DNA from 2 places in the Pseudomonas sp. TSO6 genome. Region 2 is predicted to be linked to the other one. Evidence: riboswitches for the same ligand, from Rfam matches in the RefSeq annotation. Region 2 holds a riboswitch; the other holds the start of a gene.
The links. Region 2 has a riboswitch for thiamine pyrophosphate ahead of thiC (phosphomethylpyrimidine synthase ThiC). Riboswitches for the same ligand answer to the same signal wherever they lie in the genome.
Positions count from the first base shown of each region.

Region 1: another riboswitch for thiamine pyrophosphate. It lies ahead of ACN6NG_RS13590 (TenA family protein); the one in region 2 lies ahead of thiC (phosphomethylpyrimidine synthase ThiC).

Region 1 is NZ_JBLZWV010000033.1:148,217-162,496, forward strand. Features, by position in the region: gene ACN6NG_RS13575 (putative bifunctional diguanylate cyclase/phosphodiesterase) at 1-1,511, opposite strand, end outside; gene ACN6NG_RS13580 (SCO family protein) at 1,593-2,576, opposite strand; gene ACN6NG_RS13585 (Ig-like domain-containing protein) at 2,677-6,072, opposite strand; TPP riboswitch at 6,323-6,437, shown strand; gene ACN6NG_RS13590 (TenA family protein) at 6,516-7,163, shown strand; gene tenA (thiaminase II) at 7,160-7,825, shown strand; gene codB (cytosine permease) at 8,186-9,451, shown strand; gene ACN6NG_RS13605 (PucR family transcriptional regulator) at 9,448-10,665, shown strand; gene codA (cytosine deaminase) at 10,670-11,911, shown strand; gene ACN6NG_RS13615 (ornithine cyclodeaminase family protein) at 11,925-12,872, opposite strand; gene ACN6NG_RS13620 (threonine/serine dehydratase) at 12,869-13,870, opposite strand; gene ACN6NG_RS13625 (helix-turn-helix transcriptional regulator) at 13,977-14,280, opposite strand, start outside.
Region 2 is NZ_JBLZWV010000069.1:69,291-83,570, reverse strand. Features, by position in the region: gene waaA (lipid IV(A) 3-deoxy-D-manno-octulosonic acid transferase) at 1-1,189, shown strand, start outside; gene ACN6NG_RS27275 (TolC family outer membrane protein) at 1,342-2,775, opposite strand; TPP riboswitch at 2,936-3,042, shown strand; gene thiC (phosphomethylpyrimidine synthase ThiC) at 3,198-5,078, shown strand; gene cytX (putative hydroxymethylpyrimidine transporter CytX) at 5,244-6,527, shown strand; gene ACN6NG_RS27260 (RsiV family protein) at 6,496-7,242, opposite strand; gene ACN6NG_RS27255 (NUDIX domain-containing protein) at 7,428-8,045, shown strand; gene ACN6NG_RS27250 (DUF1249 domain-containing protein) at 8,036-8,488, shown strand; gene cpdA (3',5'-cyclic-AMP phosphodiesterase) at 8,490-9,287, shown strand; gene ACN6NG_RS27240 (YqiA/YcfP family alpha/beta fold hydrolase) at 9,561-10,169, shown strand; gene parE (DNA topoisomerase IV subunit B) at 10,205-12,109, shown strand; gene ACN6NG_RS27230 (esterase-like activity of phytase family protein) at 12,106-13,092, shown strand; gene ACN6NG_RS27225 (retropepsin-like aspartic protease family protein) at 13,089-13,607, shown strand; gene parC (DNA topoisomerase IV subunit A) at 13,618-14,280, shown strand, end outside.

The DNA.
Region 1 (14,280 bases), on a different contig from region 2:
TCGAAGAAGCGATACTGGGCCCGGCCGGCCTGCTTGGCCGAATACATTGCGGCATCGGCACTGCGGATCAGGCTGTCGATGTCCTGGCCGTCGCGTGGACAGATGCTCACGCCCACACTCGGGCTGGTGTTGACCTCCTGGCCGTCCAGGGCATAAGTGGCCGACAAGCGCTGGACCAGTTCATGGACCCAGGCATTGATCTGGTCTTCGCTGCGCTCGCCCGCCAGCAGCACCACGAATTCGTCGCCGCCAAAGCGCGAAGCCTCGTCACCGGCCTCCAGCAAACGCTGGATGCGGCCGGCCACGGCCTGCAACAGCAGATCGCCGATCTTGTGCCCGAGCGAATCGTTGATTGACTTGAAGCGGTCCATGTCGATGAACAGAATCGCCATCAACCGGCGCTTGCCACGCTGGCGGGTCAGCGCCTGGGCGGCCACCTCGACGAACTGGCGGCGGTTGTGCAGCCCGCTGAGGTGGTCGGTGGCGGCGGCATGGCTGCTGCGCCGGTGTTCGTCCTCAAGGCGGCCGATAAGCTGCTGGTTGACCTGCTGGGCATGTTCAAGGGCGCTGAAGGCCTCTTGCCGCTTGCGCAGCAGACGCAAGGTCCACAGCAGGCTGGCGATGATCATCAGCGTCATGCTCAGGTTCAACCAGAATTGCCGGGAATAGGCCAGGGTCGAAGGCGCGAGGATTTCATCCTGGCGCTGGCTGACCACTACGCTGAACCCGCGCTCTGGAACATGTCGGTACAGGCTCTGGTACGCGTCGCCGGCCACGTATTGGGTCAGCATGCCCGCGTCGCTGCCGGTATCCGGCAGTTCAGGCTGCAACCCATCGCCGGCCACCACCACGCCGCTGGTGTCTATGCGCAGCCGCTCCAGCCCGTCATCCTGCAGCAGGCGCACCAGCCCGCTGCTGCCCAGGTCGATATGCTGGAACAGTACCGCGAGGTAGCCGATGTCCAGTTGCACCACCAGGATGTTTTCGATGTCGCGGCCTGGCAGGTCGGTCAACGGCAGCAGAAACGGCAGGCGCCAGTTGGGCAGGGTGGCCTGCTGGTCCGGCGCCTGCACGCTGGGCAGAAAGGGCTTGAACCCATAGCGGGCAACGTGCCATTGCAGCTGGCGTAACCAGTCCTCGGGCAGTGCGGAAGCTTCGTCGGTATGGCTGGCTGACAACAGCCGGCCTTGCCGGTCGTACAGGCTCATGCGTTTGAACACCGGGTCCTCGGCCAGTATCCGCGCCAGGCTGATGTTGCCCTGGCGTAGCACCTTCATGTCGTCCTGGGTGACCCGGCCAACGGCCTGGGCGCGGTCGACCAGCTGGCGCAGGCTTTCACCGACGATGCTGGCCAGGTTCAGGTGCTCGGCGGCCTTGGCCGACAGCGCGTCCTGGCGGGCGGCGGCTTTCTGCGTGATGTGCAGCCCCCAGAGAAAGGCCAGGGTGGCCGCACAGAGCATCAGGATCAGCAGTCGCAGGAGGCTGGCGGATGAAAGCGAACGGCGTATCACTGCTGACAGTTCCCGACCCTGGGTGATGCTCAAAAAATACGACAAGGAGATGACAGGCTGATGACTAATGGCTAATCGCCTCTAAGGGTTTTCCCTATTCGCGACGGGTGTTTGCAGGCGCGCGGTTTCTTCCTCGATATAGCTCATCAATGCGCTGACTTCGGCATCGCCCAGGCGCATGTTGGGCATGGCCAGGCGGTTGTATTGCTCATACAGCAGCATGGCCAGTGGGTCTTTCTCGGCCAGCATCTGGTCGGGCTCCTTCAGCCAGCGGGTCAGCCAGCTGGCGTCACGCTGACGGGTTACGCCCAGGAGGTCGGGGCCAATACCTGGCTGGCCTGGCTCGGTGTTGCCAAGGGTGTGGCAGGAAGAGCAACGCGTACGGAAAATCTGCTCGCCACTGCTGGGGGAACGTATCTCGGGGGCCTGGGCATAATCATTGTTCATGGCGCTGGCCTGCTTCCAGTTGTGCAAGCTGTTGCCCAGCCGGTCAGCGAGGATGTACGGGCTTTCGAAGGGCGAGGCCTTCATCCAGCGGCCGGTGGCCTGGTTGCCGATGATAAGGCTCAGGTTGTGGTCTTTGGAGCGGCCGTTTTCCAGGCCGTCTATCCACAAGCCCAGGCTACGGCGCAATTGCTCGATGTCGTCGGGCTCGCCGGTGAGCAGCGTCCAGCCAGGGCCGATGCCGAACTTTTCGGCGTAGCGTTTCAGGGTGGCGGGGGTGTCGTTGTAGGGGTCGATGCTGATGGAGTAGAGGAATATGTCCTTGCCGACCCGGTCACCGAGAATCTTTTGCACCTGGCGCAACCGCGCGGTTTCCACCGGGCATGAGTCAGTGCAGCCGGTGAAGATGAAGTTGATGGCGACCACCTTGTCCTTGATCAGGTCGTCGAAGAAACGCACCTTGTCGCCGTCCTGGGTGAGCAGGGGGATGTTGGGGAAGTAGTCGGCGCCCCAAGGGCTTGCGGTTTCCTCGGCCACCGGTTGCTTCGGCTGCAGTGGCCAGTACGGGATGCTGGCGGCAAATACCGCGAGTACCAGCAGGAAACGCCATGAGCCAGGCATGATAGGGTCCTCTATGGTGTGCAGCCCTTCGCGGGCACGCCCGCTCCCACAGGAACTTCACAGAGCTCGCAGCTGCGCGATTTCTGTGGGAGCGGTGCACTCACTGATATCTGACTGGCGCTGTCACCGTCTGCCCCAGCGTCGATTTCACCGTGACCGTGGCTGGCGTGGCCGGGCCGAAGCCGGTGGTGGTCACCGAGACCCGCCAGCGGGCACCTGTGGTAGCGGCAGTCAGCGTGGCGTTCCCCAGGCTTACCGGGCCCCCGGTGGTTGCCGCAGTCACACTGATGCTGTTGCCGGTGGCCACCGTGGTCGTCCCCTGCACATCCCAGGTGAAGCGGTTGCCGCTGCGCACCTGCACCGTGGCACTGGTGACCTGGATCTGGTCGACCGCCGCCGCCGCGCTCACAGCGATGCTGACCGTTGCCGGGGTCACCGACTCGGCCCCCTTGGCATCACGCGCCGTGTAGTTGAAGCTGGCAGTGAACGGCGTGGCGACCGTGGCAGGTGGGGTGTAAGTCACCGTGGTGCCGTCCGTGCTGACGCTGCCCAGGCCGGAGTCCGGCTGGCTGAGGCCGGTCACGGTTAGCGGTACGTTGCCGTCCGGGTCGGTGTCGTTGGCGAGCACGTTCAGCGTAATTGCCTTGCCAGCAGTCGTTGCTGCACTGTCATTGGCCGCGACGGGGGGCTTGTTGGCCGGGTCGTCGTTGTCGTCATGGCCTTTGGTACGGAAGGTTGGCAGGCCCACCGAAGCCATGTATTGCACGCCATCCCACCCTGGCAGCGGGGTCGGCATTACCTGGAACTGCCCCGGGTGCTCAATGTCCCAGCGCAGCAGCATCGACGAGTCCTCATGCTGGGTGTTGTGGCAGTGCTCCATGTAGGTACCCGCGAACTCGCGGAAGCGAATGGCCATTTCCACTTCTTCCGACGAATCAGTCTCCGGCCCGATGCGGTACACGTCCTTGCGCGCCCATTTTTCCCATTCAGGTGGTGCCTTGCCGTCGCGGCTGAGAATCACGCCTTCCTCGAAGTGCACGTGTACTGGGTGGCTCCAGCCATCGCCACCGTTGACGATTTTCCACACTTCCAGGGTGCCGTCCCCGCTGAAACCACCGTCAGTAGACTGATTGGCCAATTGCGGTGCAGCAGTGATGCGTCGTGGGTCCATGCTGTAACCGAAGCCACCATCGGTCTTGATGGTCCACGGCTTGGTGTCGGTACCGTCGGAGCGGCCAAAGATGAATTCGCGGTGGCGGGCATCCTTGAGCTTGGCCAGGTCGGCGGCAGAGTTGCGGTCAATGGGCAGCGGCAGCATTTTCAGGCCTGCGGCCTTGCCTGGCTTGGCTGGCTCGTAGGCCACCGGGTCCATGCTCAGGTCCTGGCCGGTGTAAGGCTGCACCAGCAATTGCAGGAACTTGCCGACTGCGGGGTCGCCGTTGTCCCACTGCGGGCCTTTGCTGGTCTGCTTGATCACCGCCTTGTATTTGCCCGACAGCACATCGGCCAGTGAAATGGCAGCTTCCGGGCCCTTGCCGGTGCGGTGCTCCTGGAGGTTGACGAAGTACAACTTGTCGCCGGCCTTGATGCCGTTCTTGGCAAAGTTGATGATGATGTCGTAGCGCTCGGCGATGGCTTGCAGCGGCAGGATGCCATTGTTGTCTTGCAGGTTGCCGTCGCCGTTGAGGTCCAGGGTGCCGTCGAATGGCACGGCGTGTTCCATGATGTTGCCGTCGTTGGCGATCATGTGGAACGGCACCCGCGCATATGAAAGGTTGGAACCGGAGGGGCCTTTGAACTCACCGCTGGTCCCGGCAATTTCCCGCACCACGGCAAACTTGAAGTAGCGCGATACCGAGCCGTTGAGGATACGGAAGCGGTAGCTGCGCGCACGTACCTTTAGCTTGGGCTGATACTGCCAGTTGACCAGAATCTGGTCGCCGAGGAAGCCATCGGTGTTGAACGGGTTGAACCACAGCTGGCCGTTGGCATCCCAGGCCTTGTCGGCAATCATCAGGTTGACGTCATAGTCACGGTTGCCCCACGGCATGCCCGAGCCGCTGGGGAAACGCAGGTTTACGCCATCCTGCAGGGCCTCGTTACCGCGGTCCAGCGCACTGTAGTAGTTCATCATCACGGCGTTGCCCTTGTAGACGTTCTGCGCCGTGAAATCCATCATGTGGTCGTGGAACCAGTGCGTGCTCATGGTTTCACGCCAGTCACCGCGGATCTTGATACTGCCGTTCTGGCAGGTTTTGAGGCCCGGCGTGGCGTCGTTGACGAACAAGGTTTCACCCGGCGAGCAGGGGAAGGCCGCACGCGGATCCTGGGCACGGGTGTTGATGGTGTCGTAGCCGGCCAGTTGCACCGGCCAACGGTAGTCGTAGTACTGGCCGGGGAAGAAGTAAGCGTTGGCAAAACCATCGCTCTCAGCCGGGGAGTGGCCATTATGCTCGTGGGTCGAGATGGTGTGCAGGCCAAAGCCGCCGTTGGCAGAGGGGTCGATAGGCAAGGCGTTGTAATGGCGCATCAGGATCGGCTGACCATAGCGCACCATCAGCAGCTTGGCCGGGAAGGTGCCGTCGAATGTCCACAGTGATTTATGGTTCTGCAAGGGCATGTTCGGGTGAAACCGCGTGTCGATGCCCTTGGTGGTGCCCAGGGTGGTCGGGATGTCGGAGGTCTGGTAATACAGGCCGCCAGGCGCGAACTCGCCAACCGCATAATTGTGCAGCTGTTTACGGTCACGCAGACCGAGGTTGATGCGCGCACCGGCTTGGGCGGTCTTGAACGCCGCCTGTGGGTAGAACTCGTTCCAGCGCTGGTGCGACCAGGCTTTTCCTGGCGGCCGGCCTTCGGCAGGCGAGCCGACCGGCTGGCGGTTGAGGAACATCTCGATCTGCGCCTTCCAGGGGTTGCGGTCCAGCACATTGGCGTACTGGGCCGGGAACGGGTAAAGGCCGGGTTGCTTGAGAAACGCCTCAAGTGCCGTGCCACTTGGCCCGCTGCGCGCGACTACGTTGGGGTCTTGGGCGGGGGCCGCGCCGAGGGTGGGTACAGGGAAGGTCAGCTCGGGCGCCGGCGTGGTCGGGTCCAGCTTCTCTGGCCCGAATTCTTCGAACAGCAGCAATTGCTGGGTGAAGGGCTGCGCACCGAACAACGGGCTGGGCTTGCCGTTGGTGGGGTACCTGTCCGAGGTTTGCAGGGCGGGCGGCAGCACGTTGTCGATGCGCACCGTATTGCGGTCGCCGTATGCGCCATTGATCAGTTCAAGCGAGCCCTGGTTGGCTTCTGGCAAGGTGTTGAGGTTGAGCAAGGCCGGGGTCGGGTCGGCAGGCTGATCGGTGTAGGCCGATGGGTCGGTCGGCGACGGTTGACTGTTGTCGTCCATGGGTGAGGCCATGGCCGTGATCAGTCCGAGGCTGACCATTAGCGCAGTGACGGAAGACAGCATCCATGCGTGCCCTGTAGGGTGGATCACGGCAGGTTTTTTCATTGCCTTGTGCCTCGCTCGCGGCTCTATGGCTCCAAGCCATCAATGGCGTTTTGCCCGTTAAAAGGCCCTGAGCAACGGCTGTGCCAACAGTTATTTCGGTAATGCTTTGTTAAACAAATCCTTGTGGCGCCTGATGCCCGCGAAATGACGGGGCGTCAAAAATGGGTATAAGTCCCCACTAGCGGGTACCCAATGCCCATTGGTTGGGGGGATTGGGGCGTGACACCCCTGGCGCGCTGGGGTATATCTGTTGGCCACCAAGGGGAGCCCAGCAGAGGGCTGAGAAACCGCTGAAGGCTGCAGCGCGGTGACCCTTCGAACCTGATCCGGATCATGCCGGCGAAGGGATGGGGCTTGTTACCTGCCTTTTTGCCGGCCTCACTGCGAGGCCCGTCCATGTCAACTGCCAAGGTCTCGCTGTCACCTTCATCAAGGACAGCAACATGACCGAACGTTTCAGCCAGTCCCAGCGCCGCCAAAGCGAGCCGACCTGGTCGGCGGCCGTTGGCCACCGTTTCGTGACCCAATTGTGCGACGGCAGCCTACCGGACCCGATCATGGTCGACTATCTGGTGCAGGACCATCGCTTTCTCGACAGCTTCCTGACCCTGCTCGGCGCGGCCATCGCCACCGCCGATACGTTCGAGGCGCGCCTGCGCTTTGGCCGCTTTGCCGGGATGATTTCAAGCGATGAGAACACCTACTTCCTGCGCGCTTTCGAAGCCCTGGATGTAAGCCCGGCGCAACGCATTGAGCCGGCTGATACCGCGCCAACCGCAGGTTTCAAGGCGATCATGCGCGAAGCGGCAGCCACCCGCTCATACGCCGCGGCCTTGGCGGTACTCAACGTTGCCGAAGGCCTGTACCTGGACTGGGCGCTGAAGGCGCCAAAACCGATGCCGGACAACTTTGTCCATGCCGAGTGGATCACCCTGCACGACAACCCCGCATTCCAGAGCTTCGTTGCATTCCTGCAGGCAGAGCTGGACCGTGTCGGCCCGCAGCACGCCGCACTGGCCAGTGACTTCTACCAGCGCACTGTTGCGCTGGAGCTGGCCTTCTTCGATGCCGTTTACCCGGAGGGCAAATGAGCATGGATATCTTCGATCGCCTCAAGTCTGCAGCCACGCCACAGTGGCACAGCTACGTAGACCATGACTTCGTGCGGCAGATGGGTGAGGGCACGCTGAGTGAGGCAGCGTTCCGCACTTACCTGGTACAGGATTACCTGTTCCTCATCCAGTTCGCCCGTGCCTGGGCACTGGCGGCCTACAAGAGCCGTCGCCCGGCCGACATCCGCGCGGCACAGGCCGGGCTGGCGGCGATTCTGGATGAAACCGAACTGCACTTGCGCCTGTGCGCCCGCTGGGGGCTGACCCAGGGCGATATCGAGGCCGCGCCAGAGCATCAGGCCACGGTGGCATACACCCGCTACGTGCTGGACTGCGGCGCTGCCGGCGACCTGCTGGAGCTGCACGTGGCACTGGCACCCTGCGTGATCGGCTATGCCGAGATCGGCCGGACCCTGGCCGACCGGGTTGGCGATTTGAGCAACCACCCGTACCGCGAGTGGATTGGCGAATATGCCGGGGAAGGCTATCAGGGTGTGGCGGCAGCTGCGCGCAAGCACCTGGATGAGCTGGCGGCGCGGAGCATGACCGAGCAGCGGTTTGCCGAGTTGGTGGGGATTTTTGGCCAGGCGTCCAGCCTGGAGGCGGACTTCTGGCAGATGGGCCTGGACGGGGTGGCGTAGCCACCCGGGGCCGCTTTGCGCCCCATCGCCGGCAAGCCGGGCTCCCACAGGGACCGCGTAATGATTGAAGGGTTGCACCGTACCTGTGGGAGCTCGGCTTGCCGGCGATGGGCTGCGCAGCAGGCCCAAAGTGCTTGGTCGACTGGGTGAATCCTACCTAGCCCAAGCCCGCTTTGGTGCATGAATGCCTCAAAATAAGTCGTTCAGCACACCTTCATAACGCCGAAATGCGACTTTAATGTTCACAGTGCACATCACCTCCTGGGCTGCCTGCCCGATTTGATTCCGGGTTTCGGCCCTCGAAAAAGCGGCCCGCATATTGCTCTTCCAGCTCCCAACTACCACCCGGAGCCCCGTGCAATGAGCTCACCCAGCGAATTCCCCCTCAGCGAAGCCCCGCAATCCGCCCGCAAGGGCCTGCTGCCGATTGCCATGGTCTTGTTCAGCTTTACCTTTTTCACCGGCACGATGTTCGCCGGTGGCAAGCTGGGCATGGCTTTCAATTTTGTCGACATGTTGTGGGTGGCCACCGTCGGCAACAGCTTGCTGGCGATGTATGCCGCAGCGTTGGCATTCATCGCTTCGCGCAGCGGGCTGAATACCGTACTGATGGGGCGTTTCTGTTTCGGTGAGGCAGGTAGCCGGCTCTCGGACTTTCTGCTGGGTTTTGCTGAACTGGGCTGGTACGCCTGGGGCACAGCCACCGTGGCCATCGTGCTGGTCAAGCTGCTGGGGCTGGCAGAAGGTTTCAGCGTACCGTTGATGGTGTTGTTTGGCCTGGGCTTCAGCATTACTGCCATCATCGGCTTCAAGGGCCTGGACGTGCTGTCGCGAGTCTCGGTGCCGTTGATGTTCGTGCTGCTGTTGGTCTCGATGTACATTGCCACCCGCGATGTCGGTGGCTTTGCCGGCCTGGCCGCAGTAGTACCGCACGAAACCATGACCTTTTCGGCCGCAGTGACCATGGTGTTCGGCACCTTCGCCAGTGGAGCCACCCAAGCCACCAACTGGACACGGCTGTCGCGTAGCGGCCGGGTGGCGGTGATCGCCAGCGTGGTGGCATTCTTGCTTGGCAACGGCCTGATGGTGGTGGCCGGTGCCTGGTGCGCGATGGTTTACCAGCAGGCCGACATCGTCGAAGTGATGATGTTGCAGGGCTTGTCGTTCGCGGCGGTGGTGATGCTGTGCCTGAACCTGTGGACCATTCAGGGGCCGACCATCTACAACGTGTCGGCCGCCGCCTGCCATTTGCTGCGCAGCGAGCGCAGGCGCACGGCAACCCTGCTGGCGGCCGGGGTTGGCATTGTGCTGGCGATTGGTGGCATGTACGAAATGCTGATCCCGTTTCTGGTGCTGCTGGGGTCGATCATTCCCCCGGTGGGCGGGGTGATCATGGCTGACTTCTGGTATCGCCACCGCGGCAAGTACCCGCCACTGGCCACGGTACGCCTGCCACGCTACAACCTTATCGGGCTGTTTGCCTATGCCGTGGGCGCGGTGCTGGCCTATGCCTCGCCGTGGGTCGCGCCGCTGGTGGGTATCGGCGCCTCGGCCCTGTGCTACATCGCCCTGCTCGAACTGGGCGCACGCCACAGGGCACCAGGCCAGGCGGGCGTGGAGCCGTGAGCCTGGCGCTGGACGAGATCCTGCATTTGCCTGGCCTGCACGAGATGCGTGTGCTGGCCGGGGCACGTAACCTTCAGCGGCGGGTGCGCTGGCCGTATGTGGCGGAAAACGAAGGCATTGCCGAATGGGTAATGGGCGGTGAACTGGTGTTCGTCACTGGCATCAACCACCCGCGCGGTGAGGCCAACCTGCTGAGCCTGGTGGAAGATGGCGACGCAGTGGGCATCGCCGGCATGGTGATTCTCACTGGCGGCAGCTTTATCCAGAGCGTGCCTGCGTCTGTCATTGCGCGAGCCGAGCAACTTGGCCTGCCGCTGATCGAGCAGCCCTATGCGCTGAAGATGGTGGTGGTGACCCACCTGATCGGCACGGCGCTGGTGCAGATGAGCCAGGTACGCCGCTCGCGTCACGATATCCTTGGCCAGCTGCTCACGGGTGACTACCCGAGCCTGGCCATTGCCCGGCAGCGGGCAGCGCACCTGCATCTGGCACTGGACGAACCGCGGCGCTTGCTGGCTTTGCGCCTAGCGGGCGTGGATGGCTTGTTCGAGCGCCATGGGCTGACCCACGGCGAGCGTACCTGGCAAGCTACCTGTCAGGCCCTGGAAGACCAGCTTGAAGCCTGGTGCCGCCAACGGGCAGGCAGCGTGATGGCGCAGCTGCCAGGTGATCTGTTCGTGGTACTGCTGGCAGATACGCACGACTTGCCTGGGACGTTGGCTGTGCTTTACCGGCAGTTGCAGGCCACGACGTCTGAACTGAGTTTGCACATGGGTTTGTCGAGCGTCGCCGACGATTGCGCGCACTATCGCCAGGCCCTCAACGAGGCTCGTCAGGCCCTGGACGTCGCGCAGCACCTGCGCCCAGCCAACGGCTATTGCAACTTCAGTGAACTTGGCGTGCTGCGCCTGCTGCAAGGCATCATCGACCGCTCGCTGGTCGACGATTTCGTCAGCCGTACGCTCGGCCCGTTGATCGCCCCTGGGCGCAAGCAGGCCAATGCCTTGGTGCACACCCTCGACGCCTTGATTATGGAAAACGGCAACGGGCAAAAGGCCGCACAGCGCCTGGGGCTGCACCGCAATACCATCAATCAGCGCATCCAGCGCATCGAACAACTAAGCGGGCAGTCCATTGATGACCCGCTTTTTCGCATGAATGCTTCGGTCGCCATGCTGGTATGGCGCATGAGTGAAGCCCACGACAAGGAGTAACAGCATGAACATCATCAACGCACGGCTGCGCGGCAAGCCTGGTCTGTTCCGCATCGAACTGAACGGCGAGTGCATTGCCGCCATCGTGCCGCAGACCGAGGTGGTGGCGCCCGTTGCTGCCCATGACTTGGACGCAGGGCAAAACCTGGTGGTGGCGCCCTTTGTCGAGCCGCATATCCACCTCGACGCCACACTGACTGCCGGCGAACCCCGGTGGAACATGAGCGGTACCCTGTTCGAAGGCATCGAATGCTGGGCTGAGCGCAAGGAAATCACCACCCATGAAGACATCAAGATACGGGCGAAAAGGACCATCGGCATGCTGGTGGACCACGGAATCCAGTATGTGCGCACCCACGTCGATGTGACCGACCCGAAACTCACCGCGCTCAAGGCCATGGTCGAGGTGCGTGACGAAGTACGCGAGCTGGTCGACCTGCAGATTGTCGCCTTCCCGCAGGAGGGGATCGAGTCGTACGCCAACGGCCGGGCGCTGATGACCGAAGCGGTGGCCATCGGCGCCGATGTGGTCGGCGGCATTCCGCATTTCGAGAACACCCGCGACCAGGGCGTGTCGTCGGTGAAGTTCCTGATGGACCTGGCCGAGCGTACCGGTTGTCTGGTGGACGTGCACTGCGACGAGACCGATGACCCGCAATCACGTTTTCTTGAAGTGTTGGCCGAAGAGGCCCGGGTGCGCGGCATGGGTGCCCGGGTGACGGCCAGCCATACCGTGGCCATGGGCTCGTATGACAATGCGTACTGCTACAAGCTGTTCCGCCTGCTCAAGCTGTCGGGCATCAACTTCGTGTCGTGCCCGACCGAGAGCATTCACCTACAGGGGCGCTTTGACAACTACCCCAAACGCCGTGGCGTCACCCGTGTTGCCGAGATCGACCGTGCCGGGATGAACGTGTGCTTTGGCCAGGACTCCATCGTCGACCCGTGGTACCCGCTGGGCAACGGCAACATCCTGCGCATTCTTGAGGCCGGCCTGCACATCTGCCACATGCTCGGCTACGAAGACCTGCAGCGTTGCCTTGACCTGATCACCGATAACAGCGCCCGCACCTTGAACCTGGGCGAGCGCTACGGCATCGAGGTGGGGCGGCCGGCAAACCTGTTGCTGTTGTCGGCGCCTGACGATTACGAAATGGTGCGCACCCAGGGGCATGCACTGGTGTCGGTACGCAATGGCAAGGTGCTGATGCAGCGTACGCCGGCGCAGGTGCAGCGTCTGTTCTGACTTCGCTGTGGGTTCAGGTGCTCAGTGCAGCCAGGGCGCAGCTCGCAACTTGAGCATCCTGCACAGCCACGCCGGTCAGGTCTGCCAGGGTGATCTGGCCGTCGTGCTCGCGCCCTTTGGCGCGCCCGGCCAGCAGCGCACCCAACTCGATCAGCTGGTTGGCGTGTAGCTGACCGCTCTCGAGCGCGTGAGCCACTTCGCCGTACTGGCTGCACTGGGCGACCGAGTCGACGATGATGCGGTCTGCCCTGGCCACCAGTGCCGGGTCCAGCTCCTGCTTGCCGGGTGCATCGGCGCCGACGGCAGTGATATGCGTACCCGGTCGGACCCACTCGCTGTGCAGCAGCGCCTGGCGGGAAGGGGTGGTGCAGACAATCAGGTTTGCCGCGCCTGCGACCTCTGCCGCATCCCGTGTGGTGCGAACCTCAAAGCCCAGTTCACGGGCAAATGCTGCATAGGCCGCAAGCCCGTTTTCATGCCGGCCCCAGACAATGACCTGGCGGCAATGGGTAACGGCGCGCAGCTGTTCAAGCTGCATCTGCGCCTGCATGCCGGTGCCGAGGATGCCAATGGCCTTGACCGCGGCCGGTGCCAGCAGCCGTGCAGCGATACGCCCGGCCAGCGCGGTGCGCATGGCGGTCAGCCAGCCCTGGTCCTGCAGCAGTGCCAGCGGCTGCCCGGTGAGCGCCGAGAGGACCAGCATCAGGCCATCGTTGCTCGGCAGGCCCTTGGAAGGGTTGTCATAAAAACCGGTTGAAAGCTTGACGGTGAAGGTAGGGCTGCCTTCGATGTAGGCCGATTTCACGCAGCAGTCACCGTTCGCCGCTTGAAATGCGAAGGCCTGCACGGGCGGTACCTGGACCTTGCCGCTGGAGTAGGCGATGAAGCCTTCTTCCAGCAGGCTAACCGCCAGCTCCGGGTTGAAGCTGGCGGTGATCTGCGCCTTGCTGAAGACTTTCATTGAACGGCCTCGAGGAATTTTTCCAGCACGATGTTACGGCCGCACAGGATCACTACGACACGCTTGCCCTGATAGCGCTCGGCGAGCTTTTGCATGCCGGCGACCGCAACCGCTGCAGCGCCTTCGATGATCCAGCGTTCAGTGCTGGCGATAACGCGCATGGCGGCGCGAATCTCGTCTTCGCTGACCAGTACGGTATCGGTGAGCAACGCCTGGCACAGCGGCAAGGTGACAGCGCCGGGCTCGACGCCGCCAGCTGTGCCGTCCGACAGCGTTTCGCGGGCGTCCACCTCGACAATCGCTCCGGCCTTGAGAGATTGCTCCAGTGCAGGGTCATTCGCCGGCCAGCAGCCGATTATCTCGGTACCCGGCTTGAGTACGCGCAGGGCGGCACCGATGCCGGCAATCATCCCGCCACCGCCGACGGCGACAAACACCGCGTCCAGGTCGGGTGCCTGCTCGAACAACTCCATGCCGATGGTGCCCTGGCCGGCAATGACTTGCAGGTCGTTGTAGGGGGACACGAACGGTACACCATGAGCCTTGGCCTGCCTGGCTGCCTCCAGCTCTGCACTTAGCGGGTCCGTGGGCAGGCAAAGCACTTCGGCGCCCAGCGCCCGCATCGCCTCCAGTTTGTATGGCGAGGCGGAAGTGGCGGTGTAGACAGTCACTGGCACGCCAGCCGTTTTGCCGGCCAGTGCAAGTGCCTGCCCGTGGTTGCCGGAAGAGGCAGCGATTACCCCGCGCTTGCGTGCTTCGGTCGGCAGGAGGCGGATCTTGTTGCTGGCGCCACGGAACTTGAACGACCCCGTGTGCTGCAGATGTTCGCATTTCAGCAAGACTTCGCAGCCGCTCAATGCCGACAACCGAGCGCTGTAGGTGAGTGGTGTAATGCAGACGGCTGGGCGCAGTGCGCTGTGTGCTTCCTTGATGGATTCGTAGAGTGCATCGAGGTAAAGGCTGTCGGCAAAGGTCGGTGAAGCTGTAATGGCTGGCATGCTGTGCTCCTTATGGAATATTTGTCCACAGTAGAATAATTATCCATTACAGACAAGTGCACGGGCAGGCCCGCTTGGCGACCCCCTGTAGGTCAACGTCGCGCTGCTAGGGCTTCAGCTCTTTCAGGTACTTGTACACGGTGGCCCGGCCCATGCTCAGCACATTGGCGACATAGTCAGCACCACTTCGCCCTTCGAACGCGCCTTCGGCGTGCAGTGCCTGCACGAGGCTGCGCTTGTCCTTCATCTGCAGTGTCTGCAGCGACAGGTTGCGTGCTTGCAGCCACGCGTGCAGGAAGGTGTTGATACGTTCCTGCCAATCGTTGCGGAACAACGAGTCAGGTTGCGGTACCAGCCGGCCCATCTGGAAGAACGCATCGAGCGCCACACGGGCTTGCTCCAGTACCGAC
Region 2 (14,280 bases):
GCCTGCCTATGGGCAACGCATCGGCGAGCGCTTTGCTTGCAAGCTGCCGGCAATGCGCCAGGGCGGCATCTGGGTGCACGCGGTGTCGGTGGGCGAAAGCATTGCTGCAGCGCCCATGGTGCGTGCCTTGCTCAAGGCCTACCCGGAATTGCCAATCACGCTTACCTGCATGACACCGACCGGTTCCGAGCGTATTCGCGCCATGTTCGCCGACGAACCACGCGTACAGCATTGCTACCTGCCCTACGATCTGCCGTGGGCGGCCGGGCGATTTCTCGACCATGTGCAGCCGAAGCTGGGCATCATCATGGAAACCGAGCTGTGGCCCAACCACATCCACCAGTGCGCCAAACGCGGGATTCCGGTGGCGCTGGCCAACGCGCGATTGTCCGAGCGCTCGGCACGCGGCTACGGGCGCTTTGCAAAACTGACTCGGCCGATGCTGGCGGAAATGAGCCTGATCGCCGTGCAGACCGGAACCGAGGCGCAACGCTTTCGTGACCTGGGGGCGCGCCCTGAGTGCGTGCAGGTCACTGGCTCGATCAAGTTCGACCTGAAGATCGATGAGCAACTGCTACCGCGTGCCAGGGCATTGCGTGAGCAGTGGGGGGCCGAACAGCGCCCGGTGTGGATTGCCGCCAGTACCCATGACGGTGAGGATGCGCTGATTTTGCAGGCGCATCGGCAGTTGTTGCAGGTGCATGGCGATGCCTTGCTGATCCTGGTGCCGCGCCATCCCGAGCGCTTCAATGCGGTGCATGCGCTGTGCAGCGAACAATTCACCACCGTGCGCCGTTCTTCGGCAGCCCCGGTCGATGCGCAAATCCGCGTGTTGCTGGGCGACACCATGGGTGAGTTGCTGTTCCTCTACGCGCTGGCTGATATTGCCTTTGTCGGCGGTAGCCTGGTGCCGACCGGTGGGCACAACCCGCTGGAGCCGGCGGCGCTGGCCTTGCCGGTGCTGATGGGGCCGCATGTGTTCAACTTCCTTGAAATCAGCGCGATGTTGCGTGAAGCGGGGGCGTTGCAGCAGGTGGACGATGCCGACGGGCTGGCCGGGGCGGTGCGGCGGCTGGTCGAGTTGCCGCAGGATGCGCAGCGCATGGGCGAGGCGGGCAGGGCGGTGATGCAGGCCAATCAGGGCGCGTTGCAGCGCTTGCTCGATGGCCTGGATGCGCTTATCCGCTGACTTTTGCTTTGGTTTTCCTGGCCTCATCGCCGGCAAGCCAGCTCCCACAGGGGCTGCACAAGGCTTGAGGCCAGTGAGGAACCTGTGGGAGCTGGCTTGCCGGCGATGAGGCCATCAAAAGCAACCCGGTCTGTGAGCAATACACCCCTATTTCAAGGGCGGCGCTCAAAGTTCTTGGCCGCTGCTGCAGCCAAGTCTGGCGGCAGGAAGTCCTTGTCCGGGTTGTAGTCCGGTTTCAGGTAGCGCTTGAGGTCCTGCAGGTCTTGCGGGCTGAGGGTGCCGGCCGCCTGTTTCAGGCTCAGGTTGTCGAGGATGTAGTCATAGCGGCTGTTGTTGTAGTCGCGCACCGAGGTGTACAGCTGGCGCTGGGCATCGAGCACGTCGACGATGTTGCGGGTACCCACCTGGTAGCCGATTTCGGTGGCTTCCAGCGCGCTCTGGTTGGAGATGATCGACTGTTTGCGTGCTTGCACCTGTTCCACGTCGGTGTTCACCGCGCGGTGCAGGTTGCGGGTGTTTTCCACCACCTGGCGGCGCAGGCTTTCACGCTGCTGTTCGCTCTGGCTCAGGCGCTGGTAGGCCTCGCGTACCTGCGAGCTGGTCAGGCCGCCGCTGTAGATCGGGATATTCAGCTGCAGGCCGACGCTGGTCTGTTCCACGTCGCCGCTGTAGCGCACGCCCAGCTGCGAAGGGTTGGTAAAGCCCAGGTTGTCGTTGTCACCCTTCTGGTACTTGGCCACTGCATCCAGGGTCGGCGCATGGCCGGCCTTGCGCTGGCGCAGGGTCTCTTCGGCGGCGGAAACCGCATAGTTGGTGGCCAGCAGGTTGAGGTTCTGGCGGCCGGCGGTTTCGACCCAGGCCTTGGCGTCGTTTGGCGTGGGTACCTGCACCGGCAGGGTATGCACCACGCCTTGGATCGAGGTGTATTCACGGTTGGTCAGGGTGACCAGCGCTTCAAAGGCATCCTGCACCTGGCGCTCGGCGATGATCCGGTTGGCTCGGGCCGTGTCATAGCTGGCCTGGGATTGCAGCACGTCGGTCTTGTCCGACAGGCCCACATCGAAGCGTTCGTTGGACTGATCCAGCTGGCGTTTGAATGCGGCTTCCTCGGCCTTGGTGGCGGCCAGGTTGTCCTGCGCGCGCAGCACGGCAAAGTAGTTTTGCGCGGTTTGCAGGATCAGGTTCTGTTCAGTGGCCGACAGCTCCAGCGCCGCCTGTTCGTTTACCGCTTCAGCGGCCTGCAACTGGAACCAGCGATCAGCGCGGAAGATTGGCTGGGCCAGGGTCGCGCTCCATGAGTTGCCGCTGCGGTTGGAGGTGATGGAAGGCTCGTCCAGCTTGGTGCGGGTGTTCAGCATCTCGGCATCGGCCGAGAGGTTTGGCAGCAACCCGGCGCGGGCCTGCGGTACCACTTCGCGGCGCGCGCCATAATCGGCGCGTGCCGCAGCCAGGTCGGCGTTGTTGTCTACCGCTTCCTGATAAACGCTGACCAGGTCGGTTTTGACTGTCGAGGGCACGTCCACTGCCCAGGCCACTCCGTTGGACGCACAAGACACGGCAATCGCCAGTGAGAGTTTGCGCAGCATAGAGGCAATCCTTGTACGAAATTTAATTACTGAACTGTTGAGTATCGAGTGACGGGCCAGTGTAGTGCCATGCGCCCCTGGCAACAATCGCCCGGTATGCCTTTCATCAACCGCGCATTTACCCGCTTGGCTTTGCCGACCACTCCAGTCTAGACTGCGCATGTTCTTGTCGGGGTGCCTTGAAGCAAAGGCTGAGATCGCAGAGGTGCGGATCCCGTTGAACCTGATCAGGTTAGCGCCTGCGTAGGGAACAAGATTGCTCGCCTTCCCGGGGAGCCTCTTGTGCCAGGTCCGGGAATGTCGCAGCTGCATGCAGCTTCAGGCACCCCCATATCCGGCACTGCACTCGTCCACGGGTGCGTCCGCGCTTTTCAGGTTCTCCCCGACATTCCACTGCTAGGAAGCCGTCTGGAGAGCCTGTGATGACCAAACAAGAAAAAGCGATCAACCTCAGCGAATCGGCACAAGTCGATCAGCAGTCCGTGCAACCGTTCCCGCGCTCGCGCAAGATCTATGTCGAAGGCTCGCGCCCGGACATCCGCGTGCCCATGCGCGAAATCAGCCTGGACGATACCCCGACCGATTTTGGCGGCGAAACCAACGCGCCGGTACTGGTCTACGACACGTCCGGCCCATACACCGACCCCAATGTGATCATCGACGTGCGCAAGGGCCTGGCCGATGTGCGCTCGGCCTGGATCGACGCCCGCGGTGACACCGAGCGCCTGGGCGGGCTCAGCTCCGACTTCGGCCAGCAGCGCCTGAACGACGCCGAACTGGCCAAGCTGCGTTTCGCCCACGTGCGCAACCCGCGCCGTGCCAAGGCTGGCGCCAACGTCTCGCAGATGCACTATGCCCGCCAGGGCATCATCACCGCCGAGATGGAATACGTCGCCATCCGCGAAAACATGAAGCTGCAAGAAGCCCGCGCCGCTGGCCTGCTGAATGAGCAGCACGCCGGCCACAGCTTCGGTGCCAACATCCCGAAAGAAATCACCCCCGAATTCGTCCGCCAGGAAATCGCCCGTGGCCGCGCGATCATTCCGGCCAACATCAACCACCCTGAAGTCGAGCCGATGATCATCGGCCGCAACTTCCTGGTGAAGATCAACGGCAACATCGGCAACAGCGCCCTGGGTTCCTCGATCGAGGAAGAAGTGGCCAAGCTGACCTGGGGCATCCGCTGGGGCTCGGACACGGTCATGGACCTGTCCACCGGCAAGCACATTCACGAAACCCGCGAGTGGATCATCCGCAACTCGCCGGTGCCGATTGGTACCGTGCCGATCTACCAGGCCCTGGAAAAGGTCAACGGCGTGGCCGAAGACCTGACCTGGGAGCTGTTCCGCGACACCCTGATCGAGCAGGCCGAGCAGGGCGTGGACTACTTCACCATCCATGCCGGTGTGCTGCTGCGCTATGTGCCGCTGACCGCCAAGCGCGTGACCGGCATCGTCAGCCGCGGTGGCTCGATCATGGCCAAGTGGTGCCTGGCGCACCACAAGGAAAACTTCCTGTACACGCACTTCGACGAGATCTGCGAAATCATGAAGGCCTACGACGTCAGCTTCTCGCTGGGTGACGGCCTGCGCCCCGGCTCGATCGCCGACGCCAACGACGCTGCGCAGTTCGGTGAGCTGGAAACCCTCGGCGAGCTGACCAAGATTGCCTGGAAGCACGACGTGCAGTGCATGATCGAAGGCCCAGGCCACGTGCCGATGCAGTTGATCAAGGAGAACATGGACAAGCAGCTGGAGTGCTGCGACGAGGCGCCGTTCTACACCCTCGGCCCGCTGACCACCGACATTGCACCGGGCTACGACCACATCACCTCGGGCATTGGTGCGGCGATGATCGGCTGGTTCGGTTGCGCCATGCTCTGCTACGTCACGCCCAAGGAACACCTGGGCCTGCCGAACAAGGACGACGTCAAGACCGGCATCATCACCTACAAGATCGCCGCCCACGCCGCCGACCTTGCCAAGGGCCACCCGGGCGCGCAGATTCGCGACAACGCCCTGTCCAAGGCACGCTTCGAGTTCCGCTGGGAAGACCAGTTCAACCTCGGCCTGGACCCGGACACCGCCCGTGCCTTCCACGACGAGACCCTGCCGAAGGAATCGGCCAAGGTTGCGCACTTCTGCTCGATGTGCGGGCCGAAGTTCTGCTCGATGAAAATCACCCAGGAAGTGCGTGAGTACGCTGCCAAGATCGAGGCCGTGGATGTGACGGTCGAGCAAGGCATGCGTGAGCAGGCCGAGCGTTTCCGCCAGGAAGGCAGCCAGCTGTACCAGAAAGTGTAAGAACGCTGGGGCCGCTGTGCGGCCCCTTCGCGACACAAGGCCGCTCCCACAGGGACCGCACAAGGTTCAAGGCCTGCGCGGCCCTTGTGGGAGCGGCCTTGCGTCGCGATTCGAGGACGAAGTCCTCGCCAAGAACACCAACAACATTGCCGGCGAGCGCCAACCATGACATCACCCAGCCAGTTCTCCCCCGACCACCCGGTCCCCACCCACCAGCGCATCTTCGGCGCCCGCGACCTGTTCTCGTTGTGGTTCTCCCTTGGCATCGGCCTGATGGTGCTGCAAGTCGGCGCCATGCTCGCCCCAGGCCTTGGCCTTGCCGGCGCGGTGCTGGCCATCGCCCTGGGCACCGGCGTGGGTGTGCTGTTGCTGGGCGCGGCCGGTGTCATCGGCAGCGACACCGGTCTTTCGGCCATGGGCACCCTGAAGCTCAGCCTGGGCAGCCATGGTGCGCGCTTGCCGGCTGTGCTCAACCTGCTGCAACTGGTAGGTTGGGGCGCATTCGAGATCATTGTCATGCGCGACGCCGCCAGCCTGCTGGGCGCGCGGGCGTTCGGCGAGGACAGTGCCTGGAACAGCCCGATGCTCTGGACCCTGTGTTTTGGAGCCCTGGCCACCTTGCTGGCCGTCAGCGGGCCGCTGGCCTTCGTGCGCAAGGTGCTGCGCGCCTGGGGTATCTGGGTGCTGCTGGGGGCTTGCCTGTGGCTGACCTGGAATCTGTTCGCCAAGGCCGACCTGGCTGAACTGTGGGGCCGCGCCGGTGACGGTTCGATGTCGCTGGCCGTGGGCTTCGACATCGTCATCGCCATGCCGCTGTCCTGGCTGCCGCTGATCGCCGACTACTCGCGCTTCGCCCGCAACGGCAAGCACGTGTTCGGCGGCACGGTCATTGGCTATTTCATCGGCAACACCTGGCTGATGAGCCTGGGCGTGGCCTACACCCTGGCCTTCGCTGCCAGTGGCGAGGTCAATGCCCTGCTGCTGGCCCTGGCCGGCGCCGGCATGGGCATTCCGTTGCTGCTCATTCTGCTGGACGAGTCGGAAAAGGCCTTCGCCGACATCCACTCGGCAGCGGTTTCCAGCGGTGTGCTGGTGCCTGTGAAGGTCGAGCACCTGGCGCTGGCTATCGGCGTGCTGTGCACCCTGATCGCCCTGCTGGCGCCACTGGCCCAGTACGAGAACTTCCTGCTGCTGATCGGTTCGGTGTTCGCGCCGCTGTTCGGCGTGGTGTTGATGGACCACTACGTGGTTCGTCGTCGCCGCTTGCCGGCACAGGTCGGCGGCTTGCACTGGCAGGCGCTGGTGGCCTGGTTTGCGGGGGTGGCGGTCTACCACCTGATTGCCGCGCAGGCACCGGAACTGGGTGCTACCCTGCCAGCATTGCTGCTGGCAGGTGTGCTGCATGGGTTACTGAGCCTTAGCCGCGGCCGGGAAACAGTTCAGGCTTGAGTACGCCATTCAGGCGTGGGTAGGGGATCTTCAGTTCCACGTGGCCCATGGAATAGGGCGCGATGGCATAGACCTCGTACTTGACCACTACTGCGCCGTACGTCAGGGCGATGTGCGGCGACTTCTTGAACGGCCAGGTTTTGACGAACTCGGCGTCCTTGTCCATGCCCACGCTCATCAGCCAGGCGCGGTGCGACTCCTCGACGGTTTTCCAGAAGGTGTCCTCCTGGCCTGGCACCAGCATGTCCTGCAGGGTCAGCACCTTGTCCAGCTTGCGCGAATAGTTGATGAAGCCGCGCCCAGGCATGCCGTGGGCGCCACCGCTGTCCAGGTAGCTGGACAACTCGATGATCACCAGCCCGTCATGCTGCTCGCGTACCTTGGCTTGCAGATAACTGCTGTTACGTTTGTCGGCACTGGCCAGGTATTGCTGTTCGTAGGCCTGCAAGGTGCTTGGCGCGGTGCCATGCTGATTGTCTTCGGTCAGTTGCAGTAGGCGTTTTTCGACGATGCCGTCGAGCGCGGGCAGGGCCGGGAAGTGGACCATGTCGATGTTCACCAGCGGGCAGTCGCTTTCGCTGCAGCCGGGTTTGACATGCTCCCAGGCGTCGCGCTTGACCTCGAGCGGGGCCCGGTAGTTGGGCGTGAACAGGCTCTGGCAGGCGCCCAGAGCGAGTGCCAGCACGGCCACGGAAGTCAGTTTGACAAGTGTCATGATGATCCTTGCAGAACAGGGAAAAGTCGGCCTTTGACCGTCTGCGCGGCCTTCAGTTCGCCACTAAGCTAACAGAGTGAAGACGCGCTGTCCCGAGTGTGCGAACGGTTGCCGGAAAGGGGTGAAACGCGAAAGCGTGCAGAGTAGGATGGCGCGATGCGGTAATTGAGGTAACGAGGATTTCCATGTCAGACACGTTGAATTCGGTGCCCAAGGCGGTCGAGATCGTCAAGCGGGCCAACTGCTTCCAGGGCTTCTACAAGCTCGACAAGGTGCACCTGCGCCACGAGCTGTTTGCCGGGGGTATGGGCCGCGAGATCAGCCGCGAACTGTTTGTGCGCCATGATGCGGTGTGTGTGCTGCCTTACGACCCGTTGCGCGACGAAGTGGTGCTGATCGAGCAGTTCCGCGTCGGCGCACTGGACAAGGTCGCCAACCCCTGGCTGATCGAGATGGTTGCCGGGCTGATCGACAAGGATGAGCAACCCGAGGAAGTCGCCCACCGCGAAGCCGAGGAAGAAGCCGGCCTGACGTTCAGCGCCTTGTGGCCGATGACCCGCTACTTCCCGTCGCCGGGCGGCAGTGACGAGTACGTTCACCTGTTCCTTGGCCGTTGCAGCAGCGAGGGCGCGGGCGGGCTGCATGGCCTGGAAGAAGAGGGCGAAGACATCCGCGTGCGTGTGTGGTCGTTCGAGGATGCCTTGCAGGCGGTGCGCGACGGGCGCATCTGCAACGCGGCGACTATCATCGGCTTGCAATGGCTGGCGCTGAACCGTGACGAAGTACGAGGTATGTGGAAGTGAACCTGCTGCGCGAGCGCTATCGAGTCGACCTGGTCGGGCTGCAGGCTGCCTGCGAGGCCAACTACGCCCGGCTGATGCGCCTGTTGCCCGACATGCGTACCACCCAGAGCTCGCGCCGCATCGGCATGACCCAAGGCGACCAGATGCTCGGCGTGCTGGTACTGGACGTGGTGCTGGCCTGCCCGTACACCACCACCCTGCATGTGCGCCAGGAGCACAGCCTGCCGTGGCTGCCGGTGCCGCACCTGGAAGTGCAGGTGTACCATGATGCACGCATGGCCGAAGTGGTCAGTGCCGAACACACCCGCCGCCTGCGCAGTATCTACCCGTATCCGAATGAGGCCATGCACCAGCCGGACGAAAAGGCCCAGCTCAACCTGTTCCTCGGTGAATGGCTGAGCCATTGCCTGGCTTGTGGCCACGAATTGGCCAGCGTTCGCTGACATGTACCCAGACAACACGCGCCCTGTTCATGTGGTGCAACTGACCGACGCACATCTTTTCGCCGACCCGGCCGGCAGCATGCTGGGCCTCAATACCCGTGACAGCCTGCGCCATGTAGTGGCCCAGGTGCGGCGCGAGCAACCGCTTGTCGACTTGCTGTTGTGCACGGGTGATCTGTCCCAGGACGCCAGCGTTGCTTCTTATGAAGCGTTCCGGGATCTGACTGCGCCGTTTGCCGTGCCCACCCGCTGGTTGCCGGGCAACCACGACGAGGCCCGGGTCATGGCACAGGCGGCGCCGCAGTTGGTGCAGGCGGTGACGGATATTGGCGCATGGCGGGTAGTCATGCTCAACACCGCCGTGCAAGGGGCCACCCATGGGTTTCTGGAAGATGATCAGTTGGCCCTGCTGGAAACAGCCTTGGAAGAGGCTGGCGGGCGACATTGCCTGGTGTGCTTGCACCATCAGCCGGTGGACATCGGTTGCGCCTGGATCGCGCCGATCGGCTTGCGCAATGCTCTGGCCCTGTTCGATATCGTCGAGGCTTATCCGCAGGTGCGGGCGTTGCTGTGGGGGCATGTGCATCAGGAATGGGATGAGCTGCGCGAGGGCCGGCGCCTGCTGGCCACGCCTTCGACCTGTATTCAGTTCGCGGCACGCAGCGAAGACTTCAAGGTGAGCGAGGAGCAGCCCGGGTACCGCTGGTTGCGCCTGCACGCCGACGGGCGGTTGGAAACCGGGGTGGAGCGGGCCACGGACTTTGAGGTGAAACTCGACTTCGATAGCCCGGGTTATTGAAGAATCTGGGGCCGCTGCGCGCCCCATCGCCGGCAAGCCAGCTCCCACACTGACCGCATCGGCTTCAAGCCATGTGTAGACAGCATCGGTTTCAAGCCATGTGCAGTACCTGTGGGAGCTGGCTTGCCGGCGATGGGCTGCGCAGCGGCCCCGGCTTTCTTGAAGAAATTGTTGCGAAACCCGTGACACTGCGTCAAAACCCGGCGAACGCGCTACACTGCGCGTCCCTGCGCCCGCATCATCAGGCGCGAAGCCACAGATTCCGGGGGCAGCATGTCGGGTTCCATCCTCTATATCCATGGCTTCAACAGCTCGCCGCTTTCGACCAAGGCGCGCCAGCTCGAAGCCGTGATGCAGCAACTGGGCCTGTCGGCTCAGCTACGTGTGCCCGCCTTGCATCACCACCCGCGGCAGGCCATCGTCCAGCTTGAAGCTGCCATCGCCGAACTGGGTGCGCCACTGCTGGTGGGCAGTTCGCTCGGCGGCTACTATGCCACCCATCTGGCCGAGCGCCATGGCCTCAAGGCCCTGCTGGTCAACCCAGCGGTAACCCCGCACAAGCATTTCGACGGGTACCTGGGCACTCAGCGCAATCATTACAGCGGTGAAACCTGGGAACTGACCCACGATCACGTACAGGCCCTGGCCGAGCTGGAAGTGCCGGCCCCGGTAGATGCCAGCCGCTATCAAGTGTGGCTGCAAACCGCCGATGAAACCCTGGACTATCGCCATGCCGAGCGCTATTACCGTGCATGTGCCCTGCGTATCCAGGCCGGTGGCGATCACAGCTTCCAGGGCTTCGCCGAGCGCCTGCCGGCTCTGCTGGCGTTTGCCGGCATTGCTCGCGGGCAGTATGCGGCGCTCGATTTTTCTGTATTTTGACTTTTTTGCACTCACCAGACTGACGACGAGACCCTATGGCCAATCCCAGCGCTAGCGCCTATAACGCAGACGCCATCGAAGTCCTCTCGGGCCTTGACCCGGTCCGCAAGCGGCCGGGCATGTACACCGATACCAGCCGCCCCAACCACCTGGCCCAGGAAGTCATCGACAACAGTGTCGACGAAGCCCTGGCTGGCCACGCCCGTTCGGTGCAGGTCATCCTGCATGCTGACCACTCGCTGGAAGTCAGCGACGATGGCCGTGGCATGCCAGTGGACATCCACCCGGAAGAAGGCGTGTCCGGGGTCGAGCTGATCCTCACCAAGCTGCATGCCGGCGGCAAGTTCTCCAACAAGAACTACCAGTTCTCCGGTGGTTTGCACGGTGTGGGTATCTCGGTGGTCAACGCCCTGTCGACCCAGGTGCGCGTGCGCGTCAAGCGTGACGGCAACGAATACCAGATGACCTTCGCCGATGGCTTCAAGGCCAGCGAGCTGGAAGTGGTCGGCTCGGTCGGCAAGCGCAACACCGGCACCAGCGTGTACTTCAGCCCCGACCCCAAGTACTTCGACTCGCCCAAGTTCTCCATCAGCCGCCTCAAGCATGTGCTCAAGGCCAAGGCCGTGCTGTGCCCGGGCCTGCTGGTCAGCTTCGAGGACAAGGCCAGTGGCGAGAAGGTCGAGTGGCACTACGAAGACGGCCTGCGTTCCTACCTGGTCGATGCGGTCAGCGAGTTCCAGCGCCTGCCTGACGAGCCGTTCTGCGGCAGCCTGGCGGGCAACAAGGAAGCCGCAGACTGGGCGTTGCTGTGGTTGCCAGAAGGCGGCGACAGCGTCCAGGAAAGCTACGTCAACCTGATCCCCACTGCGCAGGGCGGCACCCATGTCAATGGCCTGCGTCAGGGCCTGCTGGATGCCATGCGCGAGTTCTGCGAGTTCCGCAATCTGCTGCCGCGCGGCGTGAAGCTGGCGCCTGAGGACATCTGGGAGCGCATCTCTTTCGTGCTCTCGATGAAAATGCAGGAGCCGCAGTTCTCCGGGCAGACCAAAGAGCGCTTGTCCTCGCGCGAGGCGGCTGCCTTTGTTTCCGGCGTGGTCAAGGACGCCTTCAGCCTGTGGCTGAACGCCCACCCCGAGCTGGGCATGCAACTGGCCGAGCTGGCTATCAGCAACGCCGGGCGCCGCCTCAAGGCCAGCAAGAAGGTCGAGCGCAAGCGCATTACCCAAGGCCCGGCGCTGCCTGGCAAGCTGGCCGATTGCGCCGGCCAGGACCCGATGCGTGCCGAGCTGTTCCTGGTCGAGGGTGACTCGGCGGGTGGCTCGGCCAAGCAGGCACGGGACAAGGAGTACCAGGCGATCCTGCCGCTGCGCGGCAAGATCCTCAACACCTGGGAAGTGGACGGTGGCGAAGTCCTGGCCAGCCAGGAAGTGCACAACATCGCCGTGGCCATCGGCGTCGACCCGGGTGCCACAGACCTGGCGCAACTGCGCTACGGCAAAGTCTGCATCCTCGCCGACGCCGACTCCGACGGCCTGCACATCGCCACGTTGCTGTGCGCGCTGTTCGTCCAGCACTTCCGGGCGCTGGTCGAGGCCGGGCATGTGTACGTGGCCATGCCGCCGCTGTACCGCATCGACCTGGGCAAGGAAATCTACTACGCCCTCGACGAAGCCGAGCGTGACGGTATCCTCGACCGCCTGGTGGCCGAGAAGAAGCGCGGCAAGCCACAGGTCACCCGCTTCAAGGGTTTGGGCGAGATGAACCCGCCACAGCTGCGTGAAACCACCATGGATCCGAACACCCGGCGCCTGGTGCAACTGACCCTGGACGACGTTGAGGCCACCTGCGAGCTGATGGACAAGCTGCTGGCCAAGAAGCGCGCCGGTGACCGCAAGAGCTGGCTGGAGACCAAAGGCAACCTGGCCGAGGTCATGGTTTGATTCGGCAAGTACTTGCCGTTTGCCTTGCGCTGGTTACCTTGCCTGCCCTGGCGGGTAACTGGCCGGAGCTGAAGCTCAGTGCCGAGCACCCGATCGACGGCATGCGTGGTGGCAACCTGTCTGGCCTGGTGGAATGCCGGGGCGGGCTGTGGGGCGTGTCCGACCGCGACGACGACCGCATCTACCGCTTCGACCAGCAAAAACCGACCTGGCGCGCGCAACCGCTGACCTTTACCCCGCCACCGCCGCCGGAAAGCGGCCTGCCGTGGGGCCTCAAGTCGCGCAATTGGGCCGCGTCGTACATTCGCGGGGGCGAGCTGGATTTCGAAGGCATCACCTGTGACCAGGCGGGTAACCTGTACCTGGCCAGCGAAGCCCATGCTGCGGTGTTGCAGTTACCGCTGGAAGGCGAGCCGGACTGGCTGAAGATCGACCCGGCCATGGTGCGCCAGGCCCGTGCCAGCGGCATGCTGCTGAACTTCAATGCGCTGTTCGAGGGCTTGGCGATCAACCCGGCGGGCGATCGCCTGTGGCTGGCCGCAGAACGCGAGCGCCGTGGCCTGGTGGCCGTCGAGCGCCAGCAATCAGTGTGGACTTGCGGGCGCAGCTGTGTGCTGCTGAGCGAGGCCGGGGTGGAGATGCAGCCGGCGCAAATGCCCAATGCCCGGGCACTGTCGCGCGATTTTGCCGACCTGGCCTGGTTCGAGGGCAAGCTGTTCACACTCGAACGCAATGCCTACCGGGTCTGCCGGCGTGATACCGACAGCGGCAAGGTAGAACGCTGCTGGTCGTTTGCTGCCGACGCCTTGGTCGAGGCCCGCCGTTACCCGCAACCGTTCGGCCTGGCCGAAGCCCTTGTGATCGATGCCAAGGGCGCCTGGATCGGCCTGGACAACAACAACGGCGCCCGCGCCGATGGCGAAACGCGCCCGATCGTCTGGCGCTTTGATGCACCGGAAGGTGGCTGGAGCGCCAAGTCATGAGCCAGGCGCCGGGCAAACGGGCGGGCAGGGTGCTGATGGTCTTCGCGTGGGCGGCCGCGATGTTCCTTGCCACGCGCTTTTTCGGCCAGTGGGAAGACAGCAAGCGCAACCCCAATGCCCAGGTGCAATCCGAACACGGCGAGGGCTTTGTCGAAGTGCGCCTGCTGGGCAACGGCCAGGGCCACTTCATGGTGGATGGCGCCATCAATGGCCAGGTGGTGCATTTCATGCTCGACACCGGCGCCACCGATGTGGCGATCCCCGAGGTGTTGGCCCGTGACCTGAACCTTGAGCGCGGCAGCCCGGTGCTGCTCAGTACCGCCAATGGCCGCACCGAAGGCTACCGCACACGCCTGGCCAGCCTGCAGCTGGGCGATATCCGCCTGCAGGACGTACGCGCCACCGTGGTGCCGGGCCTGGACGGGCCCATCGTACTGCTGGGCATGAGTGCCCTGAAACAACTTGAATTTACCCAGCGCGGCGGCACCATGCTGTTGCGCCAGAACCTGAAATGACGAGGCCCGCATGAGCGACTCACTGGAACTCAGCCTGGACGGCGTCGAACGCCGCTCGCTGGCTGACTTCACCGAACAGGCCTACCTCAACTATTCCATGTACGTGATCATGGACCGCGCCTTGCCGCACATCGGCGACGGCCTGAAGCCGGTGCAGCGACGCATCGTCTATGCCATGAGCGAGTTGGGGCTCGATGCCGATGCCAAGCACAAGAAGTCGGCGCGTACCGTCGGTGACGTGCTCGGCAAGTTCCACCCCCATGGCGACTCGGCCTGCTACGAGGCCATGGTGCTGATGGCGCAGCCGTTCAGCTACCGCTATACCCTGGTCGACGGCCAGGGTAACTGGGGTGCGCCGGACGATCCGAAGTCGTTCGCCGCCATGCGTTATACCGAGGCGCGTTTGTCGCGCTACGCCGAAGTGCTGCTCAGCGAAGTTGGCCAAGGCACCGTGGACTGGGTACCGAACTTTGACGGTACCTTGCAGGAGCCGGCCGTGCTGCCAGCGCGCCTGCCCAACATCCTGCTCAACGGGACCACCGGTATCGCCGTGGGCATGGCGACCGACGTGCCGCCGCACAACCTGCGTGAAGTGGCCAGCGCCTGCGTGCGCCTGCTCGACGAGCCCAAGGCCACCATCGAGCAATTGTGCGAGCACATCCAGGGGCCGGAT